Regions from separate parts of the Undibacterium sp. RuTC16W genome, predicted to be linked through region 3. Evidence: predicted binding sites of a transcription regulator. Region 3 holds the regulator's gene; each other region holds the start of a gene.

Region 1 (4,971 bases), on a different contig from region 3:
GCCAGTGCGAAAACAGATTACGTGAACAATATTGACTCTCTCAAGAGCGCTGAGAGGGCCAATATCGAATGAGTAAATACGTGCGGATGAATTCAAAAACAGACATACCTGTAGTACCAGACCACTTTACAAGTCTTGGGCGCTCAAGGTTTGCTATATAAAATTTAGGGCGTGTTGGGAACAGTTTTTTAGCGTGCCGTGCCCAAAGTTGCCGCAGGCTGAGTACAACGGTATATTAGTTTAAAAGTATATTAGTTTTGTATGACACTGTAGTAGGCGGCCCTCTGGAGGGCAGTTTTTTGGAACGGCCAAGGATATTATTTATTCTTGGCTGCAGTTTCCAGTTCTGCAATCCGTGCTTCAAGAACATCTAGTTTAGTTCTTGTTTTAGCCAGAACCTGTGCCTGTATATCAAACTCTTCCCTGGTAACTAGGTCTAGCTTGGAGAAGCCTTGACTCATCATTGCTTTGACATTTTTTTCTATATCTTTGGCGGGGGAGTTTTCTAAAACCTGATTGATTTTAGATTGAAGCTCATTGAAAAAATCAGGCTTACTCATAAGAATCCTTGTAATAACTAAAAATTGCACGATACTGGTGCGGTAATGTGGGGTGATTTATTTAGGTTTTGCATTAAATTGGTGCGGCGACCTGATGTAACTCAAAATAAATGGTCTGCTAAATAGTGAAAGGCATTTTATCTTCAATGGAATCATAGCGCATCCCTTGGCTCAAATGCACTTATGACGCCGTTTTGTCGGTTGTTGTCAGTGTTTGCTGCGGGAGTATTGAGATTTTGGCGAATTTTATTTCGTCACTTTGTCTGGTTGGCACGACTCCTGCTAATACCAGCTTGGAATTTACGTTTTCTAATCTGTTTATTAACCAAAAAAGGGACGCGCAATGAAAAAACTATTACTCGCCGCAGCAGTTGCAGCATCGTTAGCAGGCAGTTTGGCACATGCAGAAGATGCAAAGCCTGACAATGAAGTAAGTTTCAATATTGGTGCAATAAGTGATTACCGTTACCGTGGTATCTCACAAACACGTCTGGATCCAGCTTTACAAGGTGGTGCAGACTATACCCATAACCCGACAGGTTTTTATGCGGGTACCTGGTTGTCTACCATTAAATGGACGAAAGACGCAGGCGGTAGTGGCAACGTTGAATGGGATATCTACGCTGGTAAGCGCGGTGAGATCGTCAAAGATATTTCATACGACGTCGGCGTACTCTCTTACGTATACCCATCCAACGGTCTGAGCAGCGTTCCTGGATTTGCTAATGCGAATACTACGGAGATTTATGGTCAGGTTGGTTATGGTCCTGTTTATGCAAAGTATTCTCACTCAGTGACTAATCTTTTCGGCTTCGTCAACAGTAAAAATAGTGGATATCTGGATATTGGTGCCAATGTTGAATTCACCCCTGGCTATACGCTGAACTTACATGCGGGCCATCAAACAGTAAAAAACAACACGGCATATGCGTACACAGATTGGAAGGTCGGTGTAACAACTGAGTATGCTGGCGTGACGTTTAGTGCTGCTGCGGTTGCAACCAAAGCAGATAGTGCTTTATATGTGACACCTCAAGGCAAATTTACTGGAAAAACAAGTATCGTTTTGTCAGCTCTTAAATCATTTTAAGCAACGTATTATCTAATCGAGGTCAGCATGAAACTGATTACCGCCATTATCAAACCGTTTAAGCTCGACGAAGTGCGAGAAGCACTGTCAGCCATCGGCGTACAAGGTATTACCGTGACTGAAGTCAAAGGTTTCGGTCGCCAAAAGGGGCACACCGAGTTATATCGTGGTGCGGAATATGTGGTCGATTTTTTACCAAAAACAAAAATTGAAGCAGCGGTTGATGACGCTATCGTTGATCGCGCTATTGAAGCGATTGAAGCCGCGGCCCGTACTGGCAAGATTGGTGACGGCAAAATTTTTGTTTATGACTTACAGCAAATTGTGCGTATTCGTACCGGCGAAACCGGCAACGAAGCACTCTGACCGATATTCTAAGATCCACAGGGAGATCACACATGAAGAAAATATTTTGCAAAGCATTAATCAGTAGTGCCTTGCTTTTATCGGTCGGTTTTGTATCGTCGTCTGCTATGGCAGCGGATGACGCGTCGGCTAAAGTAGAAGCATCCGCTGCATCTGCCGTTGTTGTTGCACCCGCATCAGCGCCTGCAGAAGCAGCGCCCGCCGTAGCTTCTGTTGCTGCGGCACCCGCTGCTCCAGCGGTAACTACAGACGCAGCAGCATCAGCTGCTGCCGTACCTGCACCTGTGCCGAATAAAGGCGATACCGCATGGATGATGGTGTCAACTTTGCTGGTTATTTTGATGACTATTCCTGGTCTGGCACTGTTCTATGGCGGTTTGGTTCGCTCTAAGAATATGCTGTCCATACTGATGCAAGTATTCATGATTTTTGCCGTCATCATTGTTTTGTGGTGTGTCTATGGTTACTCACTGGCTTTCACTGAAGGTGGGCGTTTCATCGGATCGTTTGATCGTTTGTTCTTGAACGGTATTTGGGATCCGGCAAAGGCGACCTTCTCTACTGCGGCAACATTTAGTAAAGGCGTCGTTATTCCTGAATTCGTTTATGTGGCATTCCAGGCGACTTTTGCGGCAATTACCTGCGGCTTGATTATTGGTGCATTTGCAGAGCGTGCTAAATTCACCGCAGTATTGTTATTCGTGGTGTTGTGGTTCACATTCAGCTATTTGCCAGTCGCTCATATGGTCTGGTTCTGGACAGGTCCTGACGCTATTAAAGATGCAGCAACGGCGGTTACTGAAGGTGCTAAAGCGGGCTTCTTGTTCCAAAAAGGTGCGATGGACTTCGCGGGTGGTACGGTTGTGCATATCAATGCAGCGGTTGCCGGACTGGTCGGCGCTTACCTGATTGGCAAACGTGTTGGCTATGGTAAAGAATCCATGGCACCACACTCACTGACAATGACAATGATTGGTGCATCGTTATTGTGGGTGGGCTGGTTTGGTTTCAATGCGGGTTCCGCTTTAGAGGCCGGTGATGTAGCTGCTCTGGCATTCGTTAATACCTTATTGGCAACTGCTGCTGCAACTGTCTCCTGGGTGTTTGGCGAATGGATGTCTAAAGGCAAACCTTCCATGCTGGGTGGTGCGTCCGGTGCAGTTGCTGGCTTAGTGGCGATTACTCCGGCTTGCGGATTCGTCGGACCGATGGGCGCACTGATCATTGGTTTGCTCGCAGGTGTCATTTGCTTGTGGGGTGTCAATGGATTAAAACGCCTGTTAGGCGCGGATGATTCACTCGATGTCTTTGGTGTGCATGGTGTTGGCGGTATCTTGGGTGCATTGTTGACGGGTGTATTTGCAGCCCCGTCACTTGGTGGTCAAGGTGTGTTCGACTACGTGACAAACAAAATGTCTGCTGATCCTTATTCCATTATTGGTCAGGTAACCACTCAGGCTACCGCCGTCGGCACAACCATATTGTGGTCTGCTATCGTATCCGTGATTGCGTACAAACTGGTTGATCTGGTGGTTGGTCTGCGTGTTCCTGAAGATGAAGAGCGCGAAGGTCTGGATATCACAAGCCACGGTGAGTCTGCTTACCACTCGTAATTGTTGACGATTACAGAGAGTCAGTAATGGCTCTCCAGTTTTCTAGGGTAGTATCCTCAGTGCATGTTTAGGGCGCATGTGACTGATTTAATAGGCACCTTTTACAGGTGCCTTTTTTTATGCCTGTGAATCTTATGGGGTGGAGCTTAGATGAATATATAGTAGGTATTTTTGGGGCGATTGTATCGTCAGCACACATGAAGTTAAATTTACATAATTACTCATATCACGAACGAAAAAAAGGACATGCAGCGCATGTCCTTTGAATACCTGAATTAAGTTGTCCGTGTCAGTTAAGTTGAACGGAGAGCTGTATTAACGAACCAATAACCATAATCTACCAAGGTCGCTTGTTCCGTCATTGCCTTGAATGGTCTTGAAAATTTCGGCAGCTTTTACCTTATTGTTTGCCTGCAAATAAGCCATGCCGAGATGCAGTTTGGCTTCTTCCGGCGCCTTTAATCCGCCTTTTACGATTCCTTGTTCAATTAAAGCGATGCCTTTGTCTGCTTGACCCTGGATTACATAGTTGTAGCCCATATTAACCATGCCGATACCGGTTTTTGAGGCTTTTGCAGCAGCCTCACCAGCGTCTAAGGATTTTGCATCTTCAGCCGCCTGCTTATTCACTTGATCGCGTAGTTGTTTCTGTTTGGCAGCTTCTTTTCCAGTGCCAAGCATATTGTTAGCAAAACCAGCATCGACAACTTTTTTTGCTTCCGCGGGTAAGCCAGCTAACTGTGCTAATTGCGCCATCTCATAGTATTGAGCACCTTCTTCCAGATTGTCTGTTGCCAGTAACAAACGGTATAAATCTAAGCGCAGACGTTCTGCAAATCCAGGTTTATGCTCGACGCGGTATAACAAATCGGCCCAATACTCTTTTTTAGGGTAATGAGTAACCAGTCGCTCTAAAACGGCGGTGTATCCGGCATTATCTTTTAACTGCTGGTAGCAGCTTCCCAACAAACGCAAATTATCATTACTAGGTACACGTTTGGCTTCGTCATCTGCTTTTAAAACGAGATTCAGTTCTTTCGCTGCACCTGTGAAATCATCCTGCAAGTACATCGCACGGATAATCAGATTATGCATAGGCTCGTTATTACTATCTTTATCAAGATATCGCTGAGCCCATTGCTTTGCGAGAGTATATTTCTTCTCATTGAAGTAAGTGCCTGCCAATGCCTCGATCAGGCGTAATTGTTCTGGCAGCTTTAAAAATGGTGAGTTCAGCATACCCTCAAATGAAGTCGCCAGTAGCGGTGTATCGTTAAGGCCGGAGGCGACCACGGCGCGTAAGCGGTGCATCGCAAATTGCTCGTATGGCGTCTTGTTTTCC
Region 2 (4,971 bases), on a different contig from region 3:
CGCCAGATGTTCATCTGCCTATCAAATTTTGCTGAGTGAACATGGTGCTTCAGTAAATGACATTACTACTGTGGATGATTTTTTGCAACGTTGTCCTGTGCTGGAAAAAGCTAATACGTTCCGTCGTTTTTCTATAGATCAATTGATTGCCAGCGACACGGATAAGTCGCAGCTTGCCTCTATACTCACCAGCTCAGGTCATGGGAGCAACGGTTTTGCGATTGGGCTCGGCACCAGAAAGCAATTGAAGTCAACCGCGTCTCTGATCGATATGGGGCTTGAGCTAGCTTTTGATATCGATCGTTATAAAACCTTGTTGATCAATTGTTTGCCGATGGGAGTGACATTTCAATCGGACACCGTATGTGTAGCTAACGTCAGCGTCAGAGAGGATATGGCTTGTGCAATTGTCGAGCAAGCGGGTGCTGCTTTTGAGCAAATCATTCTTTGTGGCGACCCTATTTTTCTTAAAAAATTGTGTGATTTTTCTCAAAATAAGGGGCTTGACTGGCGTCGTTACCGAGTGAACGTGATTGTCGGTGAAGAGACGTTTAGCGAGTCATTCCGGGATTATCTTGCGTTGGCTTTGAACATCAACCTTGATCATCCCGCCAGTGGCCTGATTGGAAGCTCTATGGGTGTCGGCGAATTAGGACTGAACTTGTTTAATGAAACAAGAGAAACCATTGCTATGCGCAGGGCATGTATGGCTCAGCCGGACTTGCTGGTAGATTTATTTGGCAACAGCGCAATTGACGCACCAGTGCCGTCCTTTATGGTTTTTAACCCTATGCGAACTTTCGTCGAGGTCGTTAACACGGACAGTCATGGTAATGGCGATCTATTGGTTTCCATGCTTGATCCGGATGTCCCAATTCCTTTGATGCGATATAAAACCGGTGATAAAGCGAGGCTACTTAGTGCGGTTGAATTAAACGAAGTGTATGAAAAAATAAATCTGGGAATTTCCCCGCCATCTTTACCTGTAATCGCTCTGCACGGGCGAGCCAAGGATTATCTGCCGGATGGCATGCATCTGGATTATTTCAAACACATGCTTTATGCCAATCCCTCAATTTCAGTGCACGTGAGCGGGGCTTTTCGTTTGACTCTTACTGGCGGTTGCGTGTTATGGGAAGTTCAATTGCAATATGGAAATAAAACTTCCCCACAAGAAATTGCATCGGTACTGCAAAACGCCATTGCCGCGACACATGAAAAAGTTGAAACGATATGCTATCCGTACCATGATTTTCCATACGGCAAATCGCTGGATTATGAGCGCAAATTTGTTTATTGGCCGGGGTAAATATTTTATGTCGAATATTTTTACAAGGCTGTAATTTAATTATCTTTTGATTAAATAAAAAAAGCATTTTATCTATTAAAATCAAATACTTATAATATAAAGTTATTTCTGGCACGCCTCGTGCTTATAGTTATGCGTCGAGATAGTGATTTGACCTAATCAAAGGGGAAGCTCAAATGAACATGAAACAAATATCAAAAGCTGTTGTTGCCTTGGCCTTAGTGACAGGCGCAGTTGGCTCAGCAAGCGCTTTAAGTCTGACGGCGGGCGACTTAAAATTTACCTTAAATAATTATGATTCCGGTACTGTTGGCTACGGTGTAACTCCAGGCCTGGTTTGCTCTACCATTGCTTCTTGCGATACAAAAGCAACGACACCAGCAGTGAATAGCTACGGTGACGATACATGGGGTATTTTTTCTGTGACTAACATCACGAAAATTTCAACTGGTACGACAATTTGGAGTGCAGGTCCTGGTGACTACCTTACTGGCCTTTTTGGTGGTTTGAAAGATTATGCGGTAGGTGTCAGTCCAGTTGATCCTTTTACTGGATTGCAAAATACCAATACGTTTTCGCAAGGTGGCTGGGTTAATCTGTACTCTAATGCGACTGACTGGAATCCTGCTTTAGGTCCTGGCGGACGTACTGGCATTCAAACATACACAGGTATTACAAGTGGTTCCTTAGTATTGGGTGCCAAGTTTAGCCCTGCCGTAAATGCGACACCGTTCGGTGCTGCTGGCTCCTACCAGTCAACTTTTGACAGTACAAGTTTTGCAGGTCATGGCCAAGGCTTCCTTGATGTGACGGCTGGTTCATGGCTGGCTCAACTGGATACAAACACTTTGTCTGACCCGCTTGGTGGTAAGCATGATTTGTTTTTGTCCACAAATTATGATGATGTAAATGGCGCGGCATCAGCGCTGGGCTGGACTGTGAAGTCTTCCTCACAAGTGAGCGGTAATGCAATCCCAGAACCTGCATCACTTGGCTTGCTCGGTTTGGGCTTGGCTGGTCTGGCAAGTATCCGTCGCAGAAGAAAATAATCCAAGTCGACCTTGGTAAAAGCTGCCTGGTGTGAACCAGGCAGCTTTTTTGTTTGTGTCTGCCTAAAGAGTTGTTGTGAGATATTTATTTTCCGATATTTAAAACAAGTCACATTAAGCGCTGTGAAAATTATCAAAAATATAGTAATCTGTCACATAAAGAATGTTATTTTTACAATATAATTTATTTGTCGGGTTGTGGAGTGTTGATGTTCAGAATTGCTAATCACCATGTATCACGTATTACATCAATTCTTCTATTGATTGAATTTAGTATTGCACTTGCTTCGGTTTATTTGGGCGCCATCATCCGCACATTAGACAGTGCTTTTCCTTTTTCCGAAAAATCAGATAATTTCTTCAGTACGGCTTTGGTTTTTGCGTCGATTGTTGTATTCAGCATGAGTGCTCTGGGCATGTACCAGATTAATTTTCGAGAAGGCATCAGAAATACCTTTTTAAGATTGATGCCTTCTTTAGCCTTAGCGCTCATTCTGGTTACGTTGACATTTTATGTGCTTCCTACGTTATTCATTGGGCGCGGTGTACTGGGCATCGTGCTGGTGATTGCCGCTATTGGCATCTTGACAGCAAGGGTCTTGATCTTCAAAACCTCAGAATCAGGATTGCTGCGGTCAAGAATCATTTTTCTAGGCTCGGGGTCACTGGCAAAAGAATGTTACGAATTGGCGCTGAGCAACACTGCGCACCATGAGTACGAGATCTTGGGATTTGTGCCTGTCACCGATGAGATATGTCAGGTGCCGGTTACGAATCTCTTGTCTTCTGAGGTGAGCCTTAGTTCAGTTGCGGGAAAATACCACGCGGATGAAATTGTGGTTGCTGTACAAAATCGTCGCGGTGCGCAGTTCCCTATTGATGATTTGCTGGACTGTAAATTAAATGGTGTGAAGGTCATTGACGCTGCGGCATTTTTTGAGCGCGAAGCATGCCAGATTCGTGTTGAGTCTTTGCAGCCGGGTTGGTTAGTTTTCGGTGACGGTTTCAATCAAAGTTTTTTGAGACGATTTGGTAAACAGATATTTGATTTGACCGTGAGCGCGATCATATTTTTACTGTCTTCACCAATTATGCTGATTACTGCTTTGCTGATTTATATAGAAGATCGCGGGCCGATTTTTTATAAACAAGAGCGAGTAGGTAAAAACGGAAAAACTTACATGGTGCTGAAATTCCGGAGTATGGGAATCAATGCAGAAAAATCCGGTAGCCCACAATGGGCGACTAACAATGATCCGCGTACAACCAGCGTCGGCAAAGTCATTCGTAAATTACGTATTGATGAATTACCCCAAATTCTAAATGTGTTACGCGGAGAAATGAGTTTTGTAGGTCCGCGTCCCGAGAGACCATTCTTTGTCGACCAATTATGTAAAGACGTTCCTTTTTATAATATGCGCCACAGTATCAAGCCAGGCATCACCGGCATGGCGCAAGTGCGCTATGCCTATGGTGCTTCAGTTGAGGACTCCGTGCAGAAACTGCAGTACGACTTGTATTACGTAAAAAATAATAGCTTGTTTTTAGACGTTTTGATTTTGCTGGAAACAGTACAAGTCGTTTTATTGGGTAAGGGAGCAAGATAATGCTCGTTCATAGAAAGTAGAGTAGATGCTGATTAGCGTTGTTTCACTAAGCTATCTTGTCGCAGCCTTCGCATTTCTTATTCTGTCAGTTGTTCTGATGACTAAATGGCGCGGGCGACTTCATTGGAAAACGCTTGCCGCTGCCTGCATCATCACTACATCGTGGGCCGCCACGCTCGCATTTCATATTCTCTTTGGCTTGCCACTATCCACGTTTGCCAATGCATTAGAAATTGCAAGAAGTGCGTCGTGGATCATCTTCCTGCTCATACTTCTTCATCCTCAAACTTCCGGCAACGTGTTTACCTGGGTGAGTGGCAAACCCTACAAGCAAGTCATCCTGATATTTTTGGGCGCGTTATTTTTTTCAACCATCTATGCGCATTCTACGATCAGCGATCCTCTTAGCGCAAAAATCAGTTTAATCGCTGATACGTTTGGCCGTGTTGCCTTGGCCGTAATGGGCCTGCTGCTGGTTGAGCAATTTTTTCGCAATATGTCGGATCAAGGTCGCTGGGGTATCAAGTTTGCCTGTCTGGGTATTGGTGGTCTGTTCGCTTACGATTTTTATTTGTATAGCGATGCCATGTTATTCCGGACGATTAACCCTGAGATCTGGGCGGCACGCGGTCTGGTTGATGCGATCAGCGTTCCTCTGATCGCGATATCTGTTGCGCGTAATCCTAAATGGTCGCTGGGTATTCTGGTATCCCGCCGTATGCTCTTCCATTCGGCCACCTTATTTGGTGCGGCGTTTTATTTGCTCGCGATGGCTGCCGCTGGATATTACTTGCGATTCTTCGGTGGAAACTGGGGAACTGTCATGCAGGTCGCCTTCTTGTTTGGCGCGATAATTTTACTGGTGGTACTTTTATTTTCCGGTTCAGTAAGATCATGGCTTAAAGTTTTTATAAGTAAGCATTTTTACAACTATAATTACGACTATCGAGAAGAGTGGATACGATTTACCAGAACACTTTCGATTGGCGGTGATGATTTGGGTGAG
Region 3 (4,971 bases):
GCGATGCAACGCTATTTACCCAAGAAAAACCTCAAATACCTTTTTGCATCACATCAGGATCCGGACATCATCGGGGCTCTGGATAAGTGGTTATTCAGTACGGAATGCCAGCTCTATGTATCGCAGCTATGGTCGCGTTTTGTACCGCATTTTTGCAATCTGAACCGCTCAGACGGCAGAATTGTCGGCATACCGGACGAAGGTATGCCTGTCTCTATGGGTGTTACGACCATTCATGCTGTTCCCGCACATTTCTTGCATGCCGAAGGTAACTTTCAGTTCTACGATAGCCGTTCCAAAATCCTGTTCTCAGGTGACATGGGCGCGTCGATGGTCGATGCACATGACGTCAGTCAGCCCATCACGACAAAGGAAGTTTTTTTAGATCAGTTGCCAGCCATGCGAGGGTTTCATCAACGCTATATGGTGTCAAATAAAGTCTGCCGTTTGTGGGCAAATATGGTCAGAAACATGGATATTGCGATGATGGTACCTCAGCACGGACGGTATTTTATCGGGCGAGAAGCGATTCATGCTTTTCTGGACTGGATAGAGAACCTGCCATGCGGGATCGATTTATTTACCCAGGAACACTATCGGTTTCACGGGCAAAAGTTAGCTCTATAAACAATCTGTAACTAAGTCAGGACTGACGCAAAAATCAAGATCGCTCACCACAGAGAAGCCAGGACACAAAGGAAAGGCAGGAATAAGCGATTTCATGAAATATCGATTAAAGAGTTTTTAGAAATCCCCAAAACGAATCCGCAAGCAGGCTGCGGCTGTTGGCACGAAAAGCCCCTGGAAGCCGTATCCAGCCTGCGGGTTCGATATCGATGGTAATAAGCCACTGTTCGTTTGGTGTACCCAACGAAAAAGGACGCTTGAAGCGTCCTTTTTTTTGTACCGGCTACGAACACCGGACTTGATGACTTACACCGACGCCGGGTCTGGCAGGTGCTTGATGGCGTCGTGCTGATGATCTTGAATTTTGTCTTTGTGTTTGATGACTTGTCTGTCCAGTTTATCGATGAGGAGGTCGATCGCAGCGTAGAGGTCGTGCGCCAGGCTTTCTACGTGGATATCTTTACCACTGATGTGCAGATTAATGTCTGCTTTATGCCGTTTTTCCTTTTCCCGGAGCTTGTCTACCGTCAGGATGACGGCGATATCAATGACTTGATCGAAGTGTCGCCTGATGCGCTCAAGCTTGTTTTGTACATGTTCACGTATTGCAGGAGTTACTTCGAGGTGATGTCCACTGATGGTGAGATTCATACTACGCTCCTATGGTGATGTTACTTGCTATAAATTTCTTCAGCATTTGCTCTGATGCATCGAGCTAAATTATATATAGCAATACAAAACGTAATTTCAAGGCTTAGTTACAAGACTAAATTACAGGTGTTCATTACAAGGATTTGCGCAGGCTTACTGGAGGAATTTTTAGGGCTTCACGGTATTTGGCAACAGTACGTCGCGCAATGACCATGCCTTGTTCACCCAGCATGTCTGCAATTTTGCTATCAGAGAGTGGGCTTTTCTGGTCTTCTGCTCCTATCAACTGCTTGATGAGTGCACGTATCGCGGTGGAAGATGCTTCCCCCCCCGTTTCCGTCGCGACATGGCTACCGAAGAAATATTTCAACTCAAACATACCATGCGGGGTAAGCATGTATTTCTGGGTCGTTACACGAGAAATAGTACTCTCGTGTAAACCTAGTGTATCAGCAATTTCGCGCAAAACAAGAGGGCGCATCGCAACCGCACCGTGAGTGAAAAAATTACGTTGTCTTTCAACTATCGCTTGTGCAACGCGCAAGATGGTGTCGAAGCGTTGCCGCATGTTTTTGATCAGCCAGCGCGCTTCCTGCAACTGCGATCCCATCGTTCCGTCACCGCGATTTTGCTTCATGATGTTGGCATACATACTATTAACGCGGAGCTTGGGCATGACATCCTGATTCAGCAAAACCTGCCAGCCATTTGCTGACTTTCTGACGATCACATCGGGGACCACATAGTCTGATGACGCCGCTGCAAAATCCGCACCTGGCTTAGGATTACACTGGCGAATCACTACCTGCGCCTCGCGCAAATCTTCATCATCGCAGTTGAGAATTTTTTTCAGTTTGTTGAAATCTCGCTGCGCAAACAAGATGATGTGTTCTTCAACAATCTTCAGCGCCAGACGACGTGTCACGAATGGAATCTTAGGTAAGCGTTTGATCTGCAAGGCTAGACATTCCGACGGCGTACGCGCACCAACCCCGGCGGGATCAAAGCTTTGCAGCATCGTTAATGCGAAAGATAATTCCTCTGGTTCTACACACAATTCAAGCGGCAAACTCGCATGGATTTCATCCAAGGTCTCCATCAGATAACCACTGAGATCCAGCGCATCAATCATCAGCTCAATTAAGGCACGATCACGCGGCTCACGAATATTCAGGCGCATCTGTTCCAGCAAATGATCGCGCAAACTGGTTTGCGCAGCTTCTAATTGCGGACGTCCATCCTCTTCCTCTGAAGACTTACTGCCTAGCGGTACATCATCAAAACTCCACTCTTCTTCGTTGGCGCTGGTGCTGTCCGCGGATGAAGCAACTTCCGCATTGTCACCGCTATCAGCAACCGGAGCGGCGGTCTCGGCACCGACTTCCTGTACTGCAAATTCAGATTCTGAATTATTGCTGGTGGTGCTAATCGCGCCATCGGCCAGCAATCGCACTGCATTATCCATGGGGTCATCAACCCGCTCCAGCATGGGATTATCAGTCAACAGGTTTTCCAGTTCCTGATGTAGTTCCAGCGTGGATAACTGCAAAAGACGAATTGATTGCTGCAATTGCGGCGTCAGCGCCAGGTGTTGTGAGGTACGTAGTTGCAGGCTTTGTTTCATCATCATCTCGCTTCCCGCTACATGCGGAAATGCTCTCCCAGATAAACCCTGCGTACGGATTCGTTCGTGATGATGTCTTCCGGTTTGCCACTCGCCAGCACTGCACCTTGATTGATGATGTAGGCGTGATCGCAAATACCTAGAGTTTCGCGCACATTATGATCGGTGATCAGCACACCGATACCGCGCTCTTTCAGGAAGCGTACGATACGCTGAATCTCGATCACAGCAATCGGATCAACACCTGCAAAGGGTTCATCCAGCAACACAAAGCGCGGATTCGTTGCCAGTGCCCGGGCAATTTCTACCCGGCGACGTTCACCGCCAGATAAAGAAAGCGCCTGATTTTCACGTATGCCCTCGATCTGCAAATCGGCCAGCAAGGTATCCAGGCGTTTCTCAATTTCGGCTGAATTCAGAAACTTGCCATGTTCATCCTTTTGCAACTCCAGCACGGCACGGATATTGTCCTCGACTGTCAGCTTACGAAATACCGATGCCTCTTGTGGCAAATACGATAAGCCGAGAACGGCACGTTGATGAATCGGCAAATGGGAGATGTCTACACCGTCCACATTGATTTCACCGGCATCAGAGGGAACCAGTCCAACGATCATATAAAACGATGTCGTTTTGCCCGCACCGTTCGGCCCCAGCAGACCGACAACGTCACCACTCTTTACTTCAAGCGACACATCGCGCACTACCTGGCGCGCACCGTAACGCTTTTGCAAACCCTTGATCAATAAAGTGCTCATCTTATTCTTTGGTTTGCTTATCGGCTTTAGGTTCTAAAATCAAAGTAACACGACCGCCACCGGGAACTTGTTTTCCAGACGTGCTGTTGGTCGCAACAAAGACATCATTAATACTGTCGTAGGAAAGATATTCCCCCTCCTGCTCCTGGGTTACATTTTTACCGTCAAGATAGCGGATCTTCGCCTTGGAAATGAATTTCACCAGCTCAGACCTGTCGTCGTATTCAACTCTGTCGGCATAGCCGTCGACCCATAAATCAGGGCCACCGTCGCGCTTTTGACGGAACGACACACGACCGCCAGCATTGGCATACAGAACCGATGTCTGGTGTCCGTCAGCCGCCTCTGTCACAACGGCACGATCAGCCTTTACCAGCAAAGTGCCGCGGACCAGAATGACTTCGCCAAGCAGTGTTGAGGTACTCTTTTTTCCGTCTGAAGTCAGGTGTTCTGCGCTGATTGCTGTCTTCTTCAAGCTGTCAGCCTTTTCCGCAAATGCCGCAGGCGACACAGTGAAGATGCCGATCGCCAGCATGAAACAATGACTCAGACATTTCATTTCTTTATATTGAAAGCGCATTATTTGCTCTCCGTCGTAATTAGTTAGTAGATGTCCGCTTGGGATGTGGACGATCGATGAGCATGTGAACTTTGCTGAGCAACTGCACTTCCTGTGTCGCATTGTTCGCAATCATGCCTATCGCATGCGTCTCTGATCTTTCTGTGTACAAGGCGACGGCTTTATCGGTCTTCATCGTATTCACATCCGGCAGCAGTAACAGATATTCGGTTTGCAAGCGCATGAATTTTGCCGTCGCACTATCGGGGCGTTCCATATTCACGTTGCCGTACAAATGAATTTCATCACTCTCTCTCGGCGGCTGTTGTGATGCTTGCCCTTGTGCGTTTTTTTGTTCAACAACTGCCTTATCTGCCCGGATTGTGACCGGGGTTTTGTCTTCATCAAAACTGTTGATACGCGGCTGTTGAATTTCAAAATTATCGTAACGAGGATGATGCGTCAACCGGTCACCTGCGACGTGGAAATTTGCCTGCCCATTGTTCGATAATTTAATGAAATTAAATTTCTCTACATAGTAGTCAGGCTCACTCCGGGCCGAGGAACGCGAATTGCCCTCATCATCATTTCGCCGCAACACCTCTAATACCCAAAAACTGCCAAGCGCAATCATTGCCAGCACAGCAACCGCCAGCCAGATACGAAAACGGTCTAAGGAAAATGCATATTTCATGTGAGATAAGTCGCCAGTGCTGAATCGTATTTATCTTGTGCGCGTAAAATGAAATCGC

Evidence for each region. The regulator sigma-54, encoded in region 3, starts transcription at its own class of promoters, with help from an activator protein. The targets are predictions, from matches to a motif close to TGGCANGNAANCTGCTTT.
Region 1: the regulator sigma-54 is predicted to act here: its motif matches at 829-846, upstream of ACO0K4_RS02365 (TorF family putative porin).
Region 2: the regulator sigma-54 is predicted to act here: its motif matches at 1,419-1,436, upstream of ACO0K4_RS02285 (PEP-CTERM sorting domain-containing protein).

What each region holds. Positions count from the first base shown of each region.
Region 1 covers NZ_JBMPPE010000001.1:526,873-531,843, reverse strand. The annotation lists gene ACO0K4_RS02370 (accessory factor UbiK family protein) at 318-560, opposite strand; gene ACO0K4_RS02365 (TorF family putative porin) at 904-1,650, shown strand; gene ACO0K4_RS02360 (P-II family nitrogen regulator) at 1,678-2,016, shown strand; gene ACO0K4_RS02355 (ammonium transporter) at 2,049-3,629, shown strand; gene ACO0K4_RS02350 (tetratricopeptide repeat protein) at 3,945-4,971, opposite strand, start outside.
Region 2 covers NZ_JBMPPE010000001.1:513,573-518,543, reverse strand. The annotation lists gene ACO0K4_RS02290 (hypothetical protein) at 1-1,309, shown strand, start outside; gene ACO0K4_RS02285 (PEP-CTERM sorting domain-containing protein) at 1,486-2,358, shown strand; gene ACO0K4_RS02280 (TIGR03013 family XrtA/PEP-CTERM system glycosyltransferase) at 2,568-3,965, shown strand; gene prsK (XrtA/PEP-CTERM system histidine kinase PrsK) at 3,991-4,971, shown strand, end outside.
Region 3 covers NZ_JBMPPE010000002.1:462,988-467,958, forward strand. The annotation lists gene ACO0K4_RS06465 (MBL fold metallo-hydrolase) at 1-627, shown strand, start outside; gene hpf (ribosome hibernation-promoting factor, HPF/YfiA family) at 934-1,278, opposite strand; gene ACO0K4_RS06475 (RNA polymerase factor sigma-54) at 1,412-2,902, opposite strand; gene lptB (LPS export ABC transporter ATP-binding protein) at 2,920-3,660, opposite strand; gene lptA (lipopolysaccharide transport periplasmic protein LptA) at 3,662-4,240, opposite strand; gene lptC (LPS export ABC transporter periplasmic protein LptC) at 4,260-4,913, opposite strand; gene ACO0K4_RS06495 (KdsC family phosphatase) at 4,910-4,971, opposite strand, start outside.